One region of the Paracoccus zhejiangensis genome, then DNA from elsewhere that is predicted to be linked to it. Evidence: riboswitches for the same ligand, from Rfam matches in the RefSeq annotation. Region 1 holds a riboswitch; the other holds the start of a gene.
The links. A riboswitch is a leader RNA that binds a small molecule or an ion and turns the genes downstream of it on or off. The one in region 1 is predicted to bind cobalamin.
Positions count from the first base shown of each region.

Region 1 (8,495 bases):
CGGTCCGCGCCGACCGGGCGATCCGGTCCGCGCGCCACGTGGCCTATTTCCGCAAGGCCGGCCGCGCCGGTCAGGCCCGTCGCATTGTCGAGGGGATGCTGGCAGAAGGCGTCACCGAGCACGCGATGGAATATCCCGTCACCACGGAAATTCCCTTCGACAGCCCCGATTACATCCGGCTGCTGGCCGATTTCTATGACGACTGGACCCTGCGGCTCGAGGCCTTGGCGCAAAGCGGGGCTGAGGTGGTGGTCCTCTGCGAGGGCGATCCGTTCTTCTACGGCTCGTTCATGCATCTCTACACGCGGCTCAAGGACCGGGTGCCGGTCGAGGTGATCCCCGGCATTCCCGGCATGGTCGGCTGCTGGCACGCCAGCGGTCTGCCGGTCACATGGGGCGATGACGTGCTGTCGGTGCTGATGGGCACGCTGCCCGAGGCGGAAATGGTCAGCCATATGCGCGGGGCCGATGCGCTTGCGATCATGAAGACCGGGCGCAACCTGCCCAAGGTGCGCCGCGCGCTGGAAGCCGCCGGGCGGCTGGACCAGGCCTGGCTGATCGAGCGCGGCACCATGCCGGACCAGCGCATTGCCCGGCTGGCCGAGGTCGAGGCCGCCGATTGCCCCTATTTCGCCATCGTGCTGGTTCACGGACAGGGCCGCCGCCCGGTCAGCGGGGGGCCGGAATGAGCGGCTGGCTGGCCGTCGCGGGGCTTGGTCCCGGCGATCCCTCGCTGGTGACGCCCGAGGTGACGGCGGCCTTGGCCGAGGCCACGGATGTGGTGGGCTATATCCCCTATGTCGCCCGCGTCGCGCCGCGCCCCGGACTGACCCTGCATCCTTCCGACAACCGGGTGGAACTGGACCGGGCCTTGGCCGCGCTGCAGATGGCGGCAGAGGGACGGCGGGTCGTCGTCGTCTCCTCGGGCGATCCGGGGGTCTTTGCCATGGCCTCGGCGCTGTTCGAAGTGGTGGAGGCGCGGCCCGAGTTTCATGACCTCGATATCCGCATCCTGCCCGGCATCACCGCCATGCTGGCGGCGGCGGCGCGGGCCGGTGCGCCCCTGGGGCATGATTTCTGCGCCATCAACCTCTCGGACAATCTGAAACCCTTCGCCGAGGTCGAGCGCCGCTTGCGCCATGCCGCGCAGGGCGGGTTCGCGATGGCCTTCTACAACCCGCGTTCATCCTCGCGACCACATCAATTCGCCCGCGTGCTCGAGATCCTGCGCGAGGAATGCGAGCCTTCGCGGCTGATCACCTTCGCCCGCGCCGTCTCGACGGCTGAGGAGGCGCTGACGACTGTTACCTTGGCCGAAGCCACGCCCGAGATGGCCGACATGCGCACCGTGGTCATCGTCGGCAATGAAGCAACCCGCAGGGTGGGGGGTTGGGTCTATACGCCGCGATCGGTCACCGGATGACCCAGCCAGTCCATCACCTCGGCCACTGTGGCGGCAATGGGTCGCGGCGGCAAAGCGGGCCGGTCGATCAGGATGACCGGCAGCTTGAGCGCACGGGCGGCGATGAGCTTGGCCTCGGCCCCGCTGCCGCCGGCATTCTTGGCGACGAGATGGGTGATGGCGTGGGTTCTGAGCAGCGCCAGATCGCCCGCTTCGGTAAAGGGGCCGCGGTCGAGGATCACATGGGTATCGGGCAGGGGCAGCGGACCGGCGGGCGGATCGACGTGGCGCAGCAGGTAATGGTGCTGCGGTCTAGCCGCGAAGGTTGCGATATTCTGCCGACCGATCGCCAGAAACACCCGCGCCGGCTTTTCGGGCAGGGCCGCGACGGCCGCATCCATGTCGCCAACACGGGTCCAGTCATCGCCGGGGGTCTCCGTCCAGCCGGGGCGTTCAAAGGCCATCAGCGGAATGCCAGTGGCCTCCGCCGCCGCCACGGCATTGCGGCTCATCGCTGCTGCAAAGGGATGGGTGGCGTCGATCAGATGGGTGAAACCGCCCGCGCGCAGGAACTCGGCCAGCCCCTCGGCCCCGCCGAAACCGCCTACGCGCAGCGGCAAGGGCTGCGCCCTCGGCGCCTCGGTGCGACCGGCATAGGAGAAAAGCGCGGGAATACCAGCAGCCGCCAGCGCCCCGGCCAGTTGGCTCGCTTCGGTCGTTCCACCCAAGAGAAGGATGCGCGTCATGGCTGAGCCCTGGTTGTCGATCATCGGTCTGGGCGAAGATGGCCCGGCGGGGCTGACCGAGGCAAGCCGGGCCGCGCTGGCCGAGGCGGAAATCGTCTTCGGCGGGCCACGGCACCTGGCGCTGGTGGATGCGGGGGCGCGCGGGCAGGCTTGGCCGGTGCCGTTTTCGCTGGCCCCGGTGCTGGCGGCGCGGGGGCGCAGGGTGGCGGTGCTGGCCTCGGGCGATCCGTTCTGGCACGGCGCGGGTGGCTCGCTGATGGCCGATCTTCACCCCGGGGAATGGCAGTCCTTTCCGGTGCCATCCAGTTTCGCGCTGGCGGCGAACCGGCTTGGCTGGCGGCTGGAAGAGGTTACCTGCCACGGTCTGCACGCCGCGCCCTTTGAACGCCTGTTGCGGCAGATGGGGCGGGGGCAACGGCTGATCTGCACGCTGCGGGACGGCGCGGCGGCGGGGGAACTGGCGGGCTGGCTGGTGGGGCAGGGTGCTGGCGATGCGCGGCTCTGGGTGTTGGAACGGCTCGGCGGTCCGGGCGAGCGCATCCGCAGCACCACGGCAGGCGGGTTCGACCTGTCCGGGATCGAGGCTCCGGTGATTGCCGCCATCGACATCGCCACGCCGGCGGGGCTGCCGCTGACCCCCGGCCTGCCCGACGCGCGCTTTGCCCATGACGGGCAGATCACCAAGCAGCCGGTCCGCGCGCTGACCCTCTGCGCGCTGGCGCCGCGCAAGGGCGCGCTGCTCTGGGATCTCGGCGCGGGGTCAGGGTCGATCTCGGTCGAATGGTGCCTGCAGGGCGGCCGGGCCATGGCGGTCGAGGCGCGGGTGGACCGCGCCCGGACCATCGCGCAGAACATCGACCGCTTTGGGTTGCAGGACCGGATGCAGGTGCTGACCGCGCGGATCGAGGGTGGCGCGCTGCCGGATGCCCTGAAAACCACCCGCCCCGATGCCGTCTTCATCGGCGGCGGCGCGGATGCCGCGCTGGTTCAGACGCTGTTCGACACATTACCCACCGGCACAAGGCTGGTGATGAACGCGGTGACGCTGGAGACCGAGGCGCTGGTGCTGGACGCGCAGACCCGGCGCGGCGGCGTGCTGATGCGGATCGAGCTGGCCCGCGCGACCCCCTTGGGCGGAATGCGCGGCTGGACCCCCGCGCGCCCGCTGGTGCAATGGAGCGTGGTCCTGTGATCGTCGCCGGGATCGGGCTGCGGGCTGCGGCCACGCTGGACGCCCTGCGCGCCGGCCTCGCACTGATGGGCGGGGTGCGGCTTTCGGCGCTCGCCACGCCGGAGGACAAGGCAGATCATCCCGCCTTGCGGGCGCTGGCCGATGAACTCGACCTGCCGCTGATCGCCGTGCCGCTGGCGGCGCTGCGCCTCCAGAACTGCGCGACAACGACCCCTAATCAACCCGACCGCTACGGCACCGGCTCGGTGGCCGAAGCCTCGGCGCTTGCGGCTTGCGGGCCGGGCGCAAGGCTGATCCGGCCCCGTGAGATCGCGCCGGGTGGCCTCGCCACGCTGGCGCTTGCAGAAGGAACCGACCCATGACCGTTCATTTCATCGGCGCGGGGCCGGGGGCGGCCGACCTCATCACCCTGCGCGGGCGCGACCTGATCGCGTCTTGCCCGGTCTGCCTCTATGCCGGTTCGCTGGTGCCCGAGGCGCTTTTGTCCCATTGCCCGCCCGGGGCAAAGATCGTGAACACTGCATCCCTCAGTCTCGATGCCATCATCGACGAAATCGCCGCGGCCCATGCGGCGGGGCAGGATGTGGCGCGGTTGCATTCGGGCGACCTGTCGATCTGGTCGGCCATGGGCGAACAATTGCGCCGGCTGCGCGCGCTGAACATCCCCTATGACGTGACCCCCGGCGTTCCCGCCTTTGCCGCCGCCGCCGCGGCACTCGGGGCGGAGCTGACCCTGCCCGGCGTGGCGCAATCGCTGGTCCTGACCCGCACCTCGGGCCGCGCTTCGGCCATGCCCGAGGGCGAGACGCTGGAGAACTTTGCCCGCACCGGGGCGACTTTGGCCATTCACCTGTCGGTGCATGTGCTCTCCGAGGTGCAGGAACGGCTGGTGCCGCATTACGGCCAGGACTGCCCGGTCGCCGTGGTGTTCCGCGCCAGCTGGCCCGACCAGCGCCTCTACCGCGCCACGCTGGCGACGCTGGATCCTGCCATTGGCGAGGGCGAGCGGACCGCGCTGATCCTCGTCGGCCCGGCGCTCGGGGCCGAGGATTTCGACGAAAGCCGCCTTTATGCCGGCGATTATGACCGCCGTTACCGCCCTGTCGGCACCAACCCGCGCTTCCCGGAGGCGCCATGACCGCGCCCGGCCTGATGATCGCCGCCCCGGCTTCGGGTACCGGCAAGACCACCGTGGCGCTTGGGCTTCTGGCCGCCTTTCGGGCGCAGGGCCTGAGCGTGCATCCGTTCAAGAGCGGGCCGGATTACATCGACCCGGCCTTTCACGCCGTGGCGGCGGGCCAGCCCTCGATGAACCTCGACAGCTGGGCCATGTCGCCCGGTCGCATCGCCATGCTGGCGCGCGGGGCCGAGGGGGCCGACCTGGTGCTGGCCGAAGGCTCGATGGGCCTTTTCGACGGGGTGGCGAAACCGGGCGAGACCGGCAGCGGTGCCAGTTCCGATCTGGCGGCTTTGAGCGGCTGGCCGGTCATTCTGGTCCTCGACGTCTCGGGCCAGGCGCAATCGGCGGCAGCGGCGGCGGCGGGTTTCGCGCGCTTTCGCAAGGATGTGCGGATCGGCGGCGTGATCCTGAACCGCGTCGCCTCGCCCCGGCACGAGGCGCTGACCCGCGCCGGCATGGCCGAGGCCGGGTTGACGGTTCTGGGCGCGCTGCCGCGCCGGCCCGATGTGGAACTGCCCGAGCGGCATCTGGGGCTGGTTCAGGCCGAGGAATTGCCGCGTCTGACTGCCATCCTTGAGGATCTGGCGGGCTTCATCGCCCAGCATTGCGACCTCGAGGCGATCCGGGCGCTGGCGGTGCGCGGCGCGTTCGCCGGCGCGGATGCCGCCCCCGTCCCGCCACCGGGCGAGCGGATCGCGCTGGCGCGGGATCAGGCGTTCTCGTTCATCTACCCGCATCTGTTGGCCGACTGGCGGGCCGGCGGGGCGACGATCCTGCCCTTCTCGCCCTTGGCGGACGAGGCGCCCGACGCCTCGGCCACGGTCTGCTGGCTGCCCGGCGGCTATCCCGAGCTTCATGCCGGGCGGCTGGCGGCGGCGGAAACCTTTCGCGCCGGGCTGACCCGCTTTGCCGAGACCCGCCCCGTTCATGGCGAATGCGGCGGCTATATGGCGCTGGGGGCCGGGCTGGTGGCGGCGGATGGCACGCGGCACCGGATGGCCGGGCTGTTGGGGCTGGAGACCAGCTATGCCAAGCGCCGGATGCATCTGGGCTATCGCCTTGCCGCGCGGGCGGCGCGGCCCTTGCCGGGCCTCGCGGACGCCGCTGGCCTGCGCGGTCATGAATTCCACTATGCCACCATCCTCGACCAGCCCGACGCGCCGCTGGCCGAGGTGCGTGATGCCAATGGCGATCTGGTGCCCGAGACCGGGTCGTTCCGCGACAGCGCCGGCGGCGGTCGGGTCAGCGGCACGTTCTTCCACCTGATCGCGCCAGCCAGTGCAATCGCCTGACAGGGAACCGGGAATCCGGCTTGACCCGCGTCCCGCCCCGGCGCAGAAAGATCGGACGAGGTGTCCCGGACCGCAAGGAACGGGGCTGAAACGGGAATGGGGAAGGGCGTCCCTGCAAGTGACGCCTGTGCCCCAGCCGCCCCCGCGACTGTAAGCGGAGAGCGGCCATCCGATTGCCACTGGCCCCCTTTGGGCCGGGAAGGCGGGTGGTCGCCATGATCCGCGAGCCAGGAGACCGGCCTCGACGCAATGAAACCCATCGGTCGTCGGGTGTGACGGCAAGGAGACAGACATGCATATCGAACCCGGCATCGTTGACGGTGCCAAGATCGTCCTCAGCTATGCCACCGCAGCCGGCGCCGCGGCGACCGGGCTGTTCATGCTGGGGCAGTCGACCCGGCAGAGCGGCCTCGCTTCGGTGGCGCTGCGCAGCGTGATCGCCACGGTCGCCACCTTCGGCTTCTTCCAGGTGCTGCCGCATTACCCGGTGGGGGTCAGCGAGGTGCACCTGATTCTCGGCTCGACCCTGTTCCTGATCCTCGGCGCCGGTCCGGCTGCACTGGGTCTGGCCATGGGCCTCTTGCTGCAGGGCCTATTCTTTGCACCCTTCGACCTGCCGCAATACGGCATGAACGTCACCACGCTCCTGGTCCCGCTCTTCGCCGTCGCCGTTCTCGCGCAGCGGATCATCCCGGCGGGCACGGCCTATGTCGATCTGCGCTATGCCGATGTGCTGAAACTCTCCTTCGCCTACCAGGGCGGCGTGGTGGCCTGGGTCGCCTTCTGGGCCTTCTACGGTCAGGGTGCCTCGGCGCTGGCCGGGATAGGGATGTTCGGCGCGGCCTATATCACCGTCGTGCTGATCGAGCCGCTGGTCGATCTGGCGATCCTCGCCGGTGCCAAGGCGCTGGCCGGGCGGATGCCCGCCTCGCTGGTCACGCCGCGGCTGCTTGCTTCGGCCTGATCCGACAGGCCAATCAGATCAGGGGCGCGGACCTGCGGGACCGCGCCCCTTTCTCATGACGCGCAGGCACCCCATGATCGAGCTTATTCTCATCGGCATCGGCACCGGCAATCCCGACCACCTGACTGCCGAGGCGGCGAAGGCGATGAACGCCTCCGACCTGATCCTTGTGCCCTTGAAGGGCGAGGACAAGTCCGATCTGGCCGGTCTCAGGCTGGCGATCTGCCGCGAGGCGCTGACCGATCCGGCAACGCGGGTCGAGACCTTTGACCTGCCCGTCCGCGATCCGGCGACGCCCGACTATCTCGCGCGGGTGCAGGACTGGCATGACGCCATTGCCGCCATCTGGGAGGATCGCATCCGCGCCCATCTTGACGCCGGCGGCGGGCCGCGCGTTGCCCTGCTGGTCTGGGGCGATCCCTCGCTTTACGACAGCACCCTGCGCATTGCCGAGCGGGTGGGCCGCCGCCTGCCGCTGACCTTGCGCGTCATCCCCGGCATCACCGCCATTCAGGCGCTTTGCGCCGCCCATGCCATCCCGCTGAACGATCTCGGCGCGCCCGTCACCATCACCACCGGCCGGCAATTGCGCGCGGGTGGCTGGCCCGAGGGGGCATCGACCATCGTTGTCATGCTGGATGCCGGCGGGGCCTTCGAGGCCCTTGACCCGGCGGGCCTGACCATCTGGTGGGGCGCCTATGTCGGCATGGCCGAGCAACTGCTGATCGCCGGTCCGCTCTCTGAGGTTGCGCCACAGATCATCGCCACGCGGTCCGAGGCGCGGGCGCGGCATGGCTGGATCATGGACATCTACCTGATCCGGCGCGGCTGAGACCTGCAGAGAATGCAAGGCTGGTCACAGCTTTGTCACCTGACTAGGGTCAAAGGGGTCAATGTCACGAGAACGGGAGAATCGTCATGGCCTCGAACCGCGCGCACAAGGGCAATGCAGCAGCTGACCGGGGAGGGCCGTCGCTGATCCTCGGCAACCAGCGGGGCAATCTGCTGGAGGGTGGCGCGGGCAAGGACATGATCCTTGGGCTGGGCGGCGATGACACCATCCGCGGCGGCGGCGGCGATGACCGCATCCTTGGCGGGCGTGGCAATGATACCGCCGTCTATGCCGGCGGGGTCGATGACTATGCGATCAGCCGACTTGGCGGCATTGTCCGGGTCGAGGCGCTGTCGGGCAACGAGGGCCGCGACTGGCTGCAATCGGTCGAGGCGCTCTATTTCGAGGGCGATGATTACACGCTGCATCTGGATGGCCGGAACAATGCCGTGCTGGCCGGGGATGATGCGGTGGCGGCGGGCGAGGACGGGGTTACCCTGATCGACACCGCCGATCTTCTGGCCAATGACCGCGAGTATGACGGTGACGCGCTGACCATTACCGGGGTTTCGGCTGCGGCCTCGGGTGCGGTGGTGACGCTGGAGGGCGGCCAGATCAGTTATGATCCGGGCGACCGCTTCGACCATCTGGCCGAGGGCGAGACGGCGACCGACAGCTTTACCTATACCGTCGATGACGGGAAGGGCGGCACCGATACGGCGACCGTGACTGTCACCATCACTGGCCAGAATGACGCGCCCACGCTGACCGCCACCACCAGCGTCACCGTGGCCGAGAACCAGACCGCCGTGCCCGCCGGCCTCTCGGCCACGGACCCAGACAGCAGCGACCTGACCTATGCAATCAGCGGCGGGGCCGATGCGGCG
Region 1 is NZ_CP025431.1:145,332-153,826, forward strand. Features, by position in the region: gene CX676_RS19975 (precorrin-2 C(20)-methyltransferase) at 1-689, shown strand, start outside; gene cobJ (precorrin-3B C(17)-methyltransferase) at 686-1,423, shown strand; gene CX676_RS19985 (cobalt-precorrin-6A reductase) at 1,396-2,148, opposite strand; gene cbiE (precorrin-6y C5,15-methyltransferase (decarboxylating) subunit CbiE) at 2,147-3,340, shown strand; gene CX676_RS19995 (cobalamin biosynthesis protein) at 3,322-3,702, shown strand; gene cobM (precorrin-4 C(11)-methyltransferase) at 3,699-4,478, shown strand; gene CX676_RS20005 (cobyrinate a,c-diamide synthase) at 4,475-5,812, shown strand; cobalamin riboswitch at 5,854-6,070, shown strand; gene CX676_RS20010 (energy-coupling factor ABC transporter permease) at 6,105-6,776, shown strand; gene cobF (precorrin-6A synthase (deacetylating)) at 6,850-7,608, shown strand; gene CX676_RS20020 (ExeM/NucH family extracellular endonuclease) at 7,695-8,495, shown strand, end outside.

Region 2 (8,495 bases), on a different replicon from region 1:
CAGATAGCCTTGCAACGCCGCGCCCGAGAGACCAAGCGCCGCGCCAACGCCCACACCCAGAAGCGCGCGGGGCAGGCGGATCTCGCGCATCACGATGGGCAAGGGGCCGTCACCGCCAAGGATCAGCGCGCGGATCCCCTCGACGAAGCCGATGCCCGCCGGGCCGGTTGTCAGCGAGACGAGGAACAGCAGCGCCACCAGCGCCGCGAGGGCGAGCATCAGACGGCTCATTGCAGCGCCTCGATGGCATCGAGCACGAAAGGCGTGCCGCAGACCCAGTCGCGGTCGGTCACCTCGGCCATGCCGGGGGCCGCCTGTTGCAGCGCCGGGTGGTCCAGAATGGCCTCGGACCGCGACTGTCCGGGCCATTTCGCCCCGGTGATCAGCCGGTCGGGCTCGGACATGACCAGCAGTTCCAAGGGCAGGGCGGTGGTCGTCTCGATGCCGTAATCGCCGGCGATATTGTCGTAACCCGCCGCCTCGACAATCGCCCCGGCCAGCGTCGAACGCCCCGAGGTGAAGCCATTGGCATAATACAGCGCCGCCCGGCCATGCGTGGCGTCCTTGGCCAGCGCCGCAAGCCCCGCATCGAAATCTTCGATCAGCCGCGCGGCCTCGGCCTCGCGACCGAGCCAGTTTCCGATCTGGCTGATCTGCGCGCGGATGGCGTCGAAATCCTCGGCAGGCGGCAGCACCTCGACCCGGATCGCCAGCCGGCGCAGCATCGCCACCGCCGGCCCCGAGGCATATTGCCCGGCAATCACCAGATCGGGCCGCATCAGGTAGATCTCTTCGGCGCGGCCGTAATTCGGTGGATAGGCCGCCGCCACTTCGGCCATCGGCGACATGTTCGGGTCAGCCGCCAGATCGCTGACCGACACGAGTTGCCCCGGCGCCGCCAGCAGCATGGCGATCTGGTCGGTGCAGAGGTTCATCGACACCACCCGCCGGGGCGCCTCAGCCCCCGCGACCGCCGGCAGGGCGACGACCAGCGCCGCCGCCACACCGCGGACCAGATCAGAACTCCGCACGGATCCCCGCGAAGAGGGCGCGGCCCGAGGTGCCGTAGCCGCGCAGCACCTGGTAGTCCTGGTCGAACAGGTTCTCGACCCGCAGATAGCCGGTCGACCGGCCGGTCAGGTCATATTCGACCGAGGCATCGACCAGCGTATAGCTGGGCATTTCCGCCCCGCGATCGACCAAGCCCGAGGCATGGGTCAGCCCCAGCCCGAAGCGCGAGCGGTCCGAGATGTCGCCGTCGAGCCGCAGGTTCAGCACCCGCTCGGGCACCCGTTCCAACTGTTGGCCGTCGGGGCGCTCGGTATCGGTATAGGTGAAGTTGCCGCTGAGCCGCAGCCGGTCGTTCAGCGGCGTTTCACCCGACAGCTCGATCCCCTGACTGCGCGTGTCGCCGGGGATCTGTTCGTAGTGGAAGGTCGCATAGGAATAGTCGATCAGATCGGTCACGACCGAGTGGAAGGCGGTTGCGCGCAGGGTCGCGCCATTGGCAAAGCTGCGCTCGACGCCGATCTCGCCACCCTTGGCGGTTTCCGGCGTCAGGTCGGGCGTGCCGGCCCAGAAGCTGTAAAGCTCGTAGGGCGAGGGGGCGCGATAGCCGGTGCCCCAATTGGCGCGGAGCGTCCAGTTGTCATCTGGGCGCCAGGCCAGCGCCAGCCGGCCCGTGGCCTCGCTGCCGAATTGCGAATTGTGGTCGTGGCGCAGCGACAGGGCCAGATCCAGCCGGTCGTTGGGCGTATAGCGCGCCTCGGCAAAGGCCGAATTGGTGATGTAACCGGCATCGGTGCTGTCGCCCTGGAACTCCTCGCGGCTATGGGCCGCGCCCCAGGCCAGCACCACCTGCGGGTTCAGATCGACCGAGCCCTTGTATTCCAGCTCGGTCCGCTCGCCCTCGAAGGGATAGGTGAAGCCGTCATAGGTTTCCTGCCGCGAGGTCTCGCTGCGCTGCAGGGCCAGCCCGTGGCGGATGCCGCCGGCGTCGTAATCGGCATAGATCCGGCCACCGCGCAGGATGCCGTTGCTGGCATCGGCGCCATCTTCCAGCACCGGGAAATCGCCATCGGTCTCGGCCTCGGTCTTCTGCCAGAAGCCGGCGGCGCCGATGGTCAGGGCGTCGTTGACATCATAGCGGCCCGACAGCGTGGCGCGGGTGGCGCGGGCGCCATCGTCCTCGCGGTTGCCATCGGCCTCGTCCGCGACCGAGAAGCCATCAGTGTCGAGATGCTGAACCGTGAAGGCCAGCGCATGACGCTCGCCGGAAGTGGTGATGCTATAGGCCGCCCGCTTGGTGTTGTAGCTGCCATATTCCAGAGTCGCGCGCTGGCGGGTGCCGGGTTCGGTTGCATCCAGCGTGCTGATGGCGATGACCCCGCCGATGGCCTCGGAGCCGTAAAGCGCCGATTGCGCGCCCTTCAACACCTCGATCCGGGCGATGTCACCGGTCATCATCGCGCCGGGATCAAAGCGGATCTGGGTCGAGGAGGGGTCCGACACGTCGATCCCGTCGACCAGCACCTTCACATATTGCCCGGCAAGGCCACGGATACGCAGGGTCGACTGGGTACCGAAGCCGCCATTGGCGGTGGCCGAGATGCCGGGCAGGGTGGCCAGGTAGTCGGTCAGGCGCAGGGTGCCGTCGCGCTGAAGTTCCTCCTGCGTCACGACCTCGACCGTGGCGCCGGTGCGGCCCAGTTCGGCCTCGGTCTGATAGGCGTAGAGCGTGATCTCGGGCAGCACGTAATCGGCCGGCGGCAGCGCGGCCCCCTGCGCGGCGGCGAGGCCGGCAAGGGCGGTCAGCGCGGTCGAGGCGGCCAAAAGATGGCGGAGTTGCATCGGTTCGGTCCTTCAGGGCGCCCGGTCGTTGCGGGCGGGGATGGGTGATCCGGTGGGAAGGCGTTTCCGGCCGGACGGGTCAATGAACCACCGCGACGGACAAACCGTTTCGCACATGCGCCCCGCATGTGGTCAGGGTGATGGCCTTGGCAGGTCTCCTGGCTTCGCGGGTCGGGGCTTGGCCGGGTCTTCCCATCCGCAACCGCGAACAGTGACATGTCCGGCCTCGCTCGCCGCTGACAGTTGCGGGGGCAGCCGCGGAATTGCACCGCGTTCCCTTTTCACCGGGATCACTCCCGGAACCGAGGCAGGGCGGGGATTAACCGAAGCCGCGAAACGGGGCAAGAACTATCGGCGGCCGAGCCCGGCCACCCAGTTCGGCACCGTCTCGCTGGCCGGGCCGATGATGCGCTTGGCAAAATCGCGGGCATTGGCGCTGGCGGCGAGGTTCAGTTCCACGCAGGGGATGCCCCGGCGGGCGGCGTGCTGGGCAAAGCCGGCGGCGGGATAGACATTGCCCGAGGTGCCGATGGCGGCGAAAAGATCGGCTTCCTCCAGCGCCTGCCAGATCCGCTCCATGTGATAGGGCATCTCGCCGAACCAGACGATATCGGGGCGGGTGGCGGCGGCGCCGCAGGAGGGGCAGGGATCGGCGGGCTGCATGACCAAAGGCGCCGGCCAGCGATGGCCGCAGGCGGCGCAGAGGGCGCGGGTCAACTCGCCATGCATGTGGATGACATCCGCGCTGCCGCCGCGCTCGTGCAGGTTGTCGACATTCTGGGTGATCAGCGTCAGGTCATGCGACTGCGCCAGATCGGCCAGCGCGCGATGGGCCGGGTTCGGCTGAACCTCGGCCAGCCGGGCGCGGCGCTGGTTGTAGAAGCGGTGGACCAGGTCGGGGTCGCGTTCGAAGGCCTCGGGCGTCGCCACGTCCTCGACCCGGTGGTTTTCCCACAAGCCATCGGCGGCGCGAAAGGTCGCAAGCCCGCTTTCGGCGGAAATGCCCGCCCCGGTCAGAACGGCGATGCGCAACGCCGGCTCAGCGGCAATAGGCCTCGGCACTGCTGGCAAAGCGCTTGTAGCGCGACCAGAAGGCGTTGTCGGCGTCGCTTTTCGACATGCGGACCTCTTGCGCCTTGTGCGGCTCGCGGAAGAAGCCGGCGGCACGGCGCTGGTCGGACCGCGACAGCGTCTGGTTCGCCACCTGCTGGATGCAGCCGCAGAGCGGCGCATTGCCACGCGCGCGGTCCGAGCGCACGCAGGCGCTGTCGATCGGGCCGGCCATGGCCAAAGGGGTGGTCAGCACGACGGCGGCGGCCGCAATGATGATGCGGTTGAGCATTGGGACTGTCTCCTCGGTTCCTCGTCATCGGATGCCGCGGGCTTGTCGCCCGTCTCCTTTGGCACCGTCATGCCCCCAGATATAGCAAATTCCGGGGCGTCGCTCAATCTCTTGGGTATAACCCATTGGTCAGGGGCGGGCCGCCCGCAACATCAATATCTTGTGGCGTCGCGGCCCCGCGCGGATCAGGCCGGCTCGGGCGAATAGCCGGCGCCGCGGATCGCCGCCTCGGCCTCGGTCGCGTTGATTCCCTCGACCCGGACGCGCTTCGTCTCAAGGTCGATCTGCGCCGTGCCGCCGGCCTCGGTGACAGCTTCCTCGATCGCCGCCTTGCAATGGCCGCAGGTCATGTCGGAAACGGTGAACTCCATCGGATATCCTTTCGCTTGACGGCCCCGCACGGGCCGGCCACACCCGCGGGCATGGAATGGATCGGTTTCGACGCAGATGACACGCTTTGGGAAAACGAGACGTTTTTCCGCAGCACCCAGGCTGGCTTCGCCCGCCTGCTCGAGGGCCATGCGCCACCCGAGCGCATTGCCGCGCATCTCTTCGACACCGAATGCCGCAATCTGGCGCGTTACGGTTACGGCATCAAGGGCTTCATGCTGTCGATGGTGCAGACCGCGCTGGAGCTGACCGAGAACCGCCTGCCGGGCGAGGCGGTGGCGGAAATTCTGGCAATGGGGCAGGAGATGCTCGCCCATCCGGTGCATCTGCTGGAGGGCGCGGCGGGGGCGGTCGAGGCGCTGTCGGACCGCCGCCGCATCCTCATCACCAAGGGTGACGTGCTGGATCAGGAGCGCAAGATCGCGCTGTCGGGTCTGGCCGAGCGGTTCGACGCCATCGAGATCGTCCAGCACAAGACGCCCGATGCCTATGCCGCCGTCTTTGCCCGCCACGGCATCACCCCGGACCGTTTTCTGATGGCCGGCAATTCGATGAATTCGGACGTCCTGCCGGTGCTTCAGGCCGGCGGCAATGCGGTGCTGATCCCGCATGATCTGACCTGGCTGCACGAGCAGGGCGATGACCCCGATCATCCGCGCTTTCACCGGCTGGAGCGCATCGCCGACCTGCCGGCCCTTGTCGCGAAGCTGACCCCATGACCGGCAATGCCCGCGCGGCGGGGCTGATGGTCTTGGGCATGGCCTTCTTCGCCATCGAGGACCTGCTGCTGAAGCTGTTGGCCGTGCGGCTGAGCATCGGCGAGGTGCTGTTCCTGCATGGCGCGCTGGGGGCGGTGCTGTTCGCGCTTCTGATCCGGTTGCGCGGTCAGCCGACTGGCTGGCAGGGCGCGCGGCGACCTGTGGTGCTGCTGCGCAGTCTGGGCGAGGGGCTGACGGCGCTGACCTTTGTGGCGGCGCTGGCGCTAGGCGATCTGGCCTCGGTCTCGGCCATCACCCAGGCGCTGCCGCTGGCCATGACCATGGGCGGGGCGCTGATCCTGGGCGAGCATGTCGGCTGGCGGCGCTGGCTGTCGGTGGCACTTGGCTTTCTGGGCGTGTTGATGATCATGCGGCCGGGGACCGAGGCCTTTCACCCCGCGGCCCTGCTGGCGCTCGCCTCGGTCTTCTTCGCGGCGATGCGCGACCTGACCACGCGGCGGGTGCCGGTCGATGTCGGATCGGGCCTTCTGACCATCACCGCCTTCACCGCCATCGCCCTGTCGGGGCTGGTGCTGATGGCGGTTGAGGGGCAGGGGCTGCGGATGCTGGACCTGAACCAGTGGCTGCTGCTTCTGGCCTGCGTCTTCGTCGGGCTGGCGGGCTATCAGGCCATGGTCGTGTCGGTGCGGCTGGCCGATCTGTCGCTGATCGCGCCCTTCCGCTATACGCGGCTGGTCTTTGCGCTGATCCTCGCCGTGCTTGTGCTGCGCGAGCGCCCCGATCTTTGGACCCTCGCCGGGGCCGGGGTGATCGTGCTGTCGGGCGTCTATGCGATGTGGCGCGAGGCGCAGCTGCGCCGGCGGGCGGCGCGGCGGGCCTAGTCGGCTGATGCACGCGGATCGCTGGCAAGGCAGGGGTCCAGCATCACCCGCCGCCCCTCGGCCCGGATGAAGCCGCCGGCCAAGACCGCTCCGTCGCCCGGCTCAAAATCGCCGGTCTCGTAGGTGACGCAGAGCACCTGCACTTCTGCTGCCTCACACAGCACCAGGTAGGCCAGCACCCCGTCGCTTTCGACCGCGCTCAGCCTTCCGCGCACCGTCAGGCTGATCCGCTCCCCGGTCTCGGGCGCGTAGCCGACCCAGTCAGGCAGGGTGGCGCAGGTGGCGGCGCGGTCGGCCAGCGCCTCGCCGGGCCGGAACGGGGCCAGCGGGCCGAACGGGTCGGGCTCGACCGCCAAGGCCGCAGCCGCCAGGCCCGCACCGAGCGCCAGCGCCGTCACCCCCGTTTGCCACAGACTCGCCATTCCCCGATCCTGCGCCCCTGCGCCGGGCCTGTCCAGTGCCGGGTCCGCTGCCGCTCGAAACCCTCTTTCCGCGGCTCTTGCGCCCCTGTATAGCCCGGCCATGACCGACCTTGATCTCATCCGCAATTTCTCGATCGTGGCCCATATCGACCACGGCAAATCCACCTTGGCCGATAGGCTGATCCAGATGACGGGGACTGTCGCCGAACGCGACATGAAGGCCCAGCTTCTGGACAGCATGGATATCGAGCGCGAACGCGGCATCACCATCAAGGCGAACACCGTGCGCATCGACTATCCGGCCAAGGACGGGCGCAAATACGTGCTGAACCTGATCGACACGCCGGGCCATGTCGACTTTGCCTACGAGGTCAGCCGCTCGATGCGCGCGGTCGAGGGCAGCCTGCTGGTCGTCGATGCCAGCCAGGGGGTCGAGGCGCAGACGCTGGCCAATGTCTACCAGGCCATCGATGCCGGGCACGAGATCGTGCCGGTGCTGAACAAGATCGACCTGCCGGCGGCGGAACCCGAGCGGGTCAAGGAAAACATCGAGGATGTCATCGGCATCGACGCCTCGGACGCGATCCCGATCTCGGCCAAGACCGGGCTTGGCATTCCCGACGTGCTGGAAGCCATCGTCCAGCGCCTGCCCGCGCCCAAGGGCGACCGCAACGCGCCCCTGAAGGCGATGCTGGTCGATTCATGGTATGACGCCTATCTCGGCGTCGTCGTCATGATCCGGGTGATGGACGGCATGGTGAAGAAGGGCGACCGCATCAAGATGATGCAGACCGGCGCCATCTACGGCATCGACAAGCTGGCCGTGCTGCGCCCGCAGATGCAGGACATCGCCGAATTGGGGCCGGGCGAGATCGGCGTCTTCACCGCCTCGATCAAGCAGGTCCGCGACACCCGCGTCGGCGACACCATCACCCATGAACGCAAGGGCGCCGAGACGCCGCTGCCGGGCTTCAAGCCGGCGCAGCCGGTGGTCTTCTGCGGCCTCTTCCCGGTCGATGCCAATGATTTCGAGGCGCTGCGTGATGCCATCGAGAAGCTGGCGCTGAACGATGCCAGCTTTTCCTACGAGATGGAGACCTCGGCCGCGCTCGGCTTCGGCTTCCGCTGCGGCTTCCTGGGCCTCCTGCATCTCGAGGTGATCCGCGACCGGCTGGAACGCGAATACGACCTGGACCTGATCACCACCGCGCCAAGCGTGGTCTTCCGGCTGCACATGAACGACGGCGAGGTGCGCGACCTGCACAACCCCGCCGACATGCCCGACCTGACCTATGTCGACCATATCGAGGAACCGCGGATCAAGGCGACGATCATGGTCCCCGACGAATATCTGGGCGACGTGCTGAAACTGTGCCAGGACCGCCGCGGCATCCAGCTGGACCTGACCTATGCCGGCCAGCGCGCCATGGTGGTCTATGACTTGCCCCTGGCCGAGGTGGTCTTCGACTTCTACGACCGGCTGAAATCGGTGACCAAGGGTTATGCCTCCTTCGACTACCAACTGTCGGAATACCGCGAGGATTTCCTCGTGAAGATGTCGATCCTGGTGAATGACGAGCCGGTCGACGCGCTGTCGATCATGGTGCACCGCGACCGCGCCGAAAGCCGCGGCCGGGTGATGGTGGAAAAGCTGAAAGAGCTGATCCCGCGCCACATGTTCAAGATCCCGATCCAGGCGGCGATCGGGTCACGCGTGATCGCCCGCGAGACCCTGTCGGCCATGCGCAAGGACGTGACGGCGAAATGCTATGGCGGCGACGCCACGCGGAAGAAGAAGCTGCTGGAAAAGCAGAAGGCCGGGAAAAAGAAGATGCGCCAGTTCGGGAAGGTTGAGATCCCGCAGACGGCGTTTATTCAGGCGTTGAAGATG
Region 2 is NZ_CP025430.1:1,441,111-1,449,605, reverse strand. Features, by position in the region: gene CX676_RS07140 (FecCD family ABC transporter permease) at 1-231, opposite strand, end outside; gene CX676_RS07135 (ABC transporter substrate-binding protein) at 228-1,031, opposite strand; gene CX676_RS07130 (TonB-dependent receptor plug domain-containing protein) at 1,018-2,850, opposite strand; cobalamin riboswitch at 2,982-3,172, opposite strand; gene CX676_RS07125 (NAD-dependent deacylase) at 3,199-3,882, opposite strand; gene CX676_RS07120 (hypothetical protein) at 3,890-4,192, opposite strand; gene CX676_RS07115 (heavy-metal-associated domain-containing protein) at 4,378-4,563, opposite strand; gene CX676_RS07110 (HAD family hydrolase) at 4,615-5,301, shown strand; gene CX676_RS07105 (DMT family transporter) at 5,298-6,182, shown strand; gene CX676_RS07100 (hypothetical protein) at 6,179-6,604, opposite strand; gene lepA (translation elongation factor 4) at 6,705-8,495, shown strand, end outside.
Region 2: it holds a riboswitch for cobalamin, as region 1 does, so the genes downstream of both, CX676_RS07130 (TonB-dependent receptor plug domain-containing protein) here and CX676_RS20010 (energy-coupling factor ABC transporter permease) in region 1, are expected to answer to the same signal.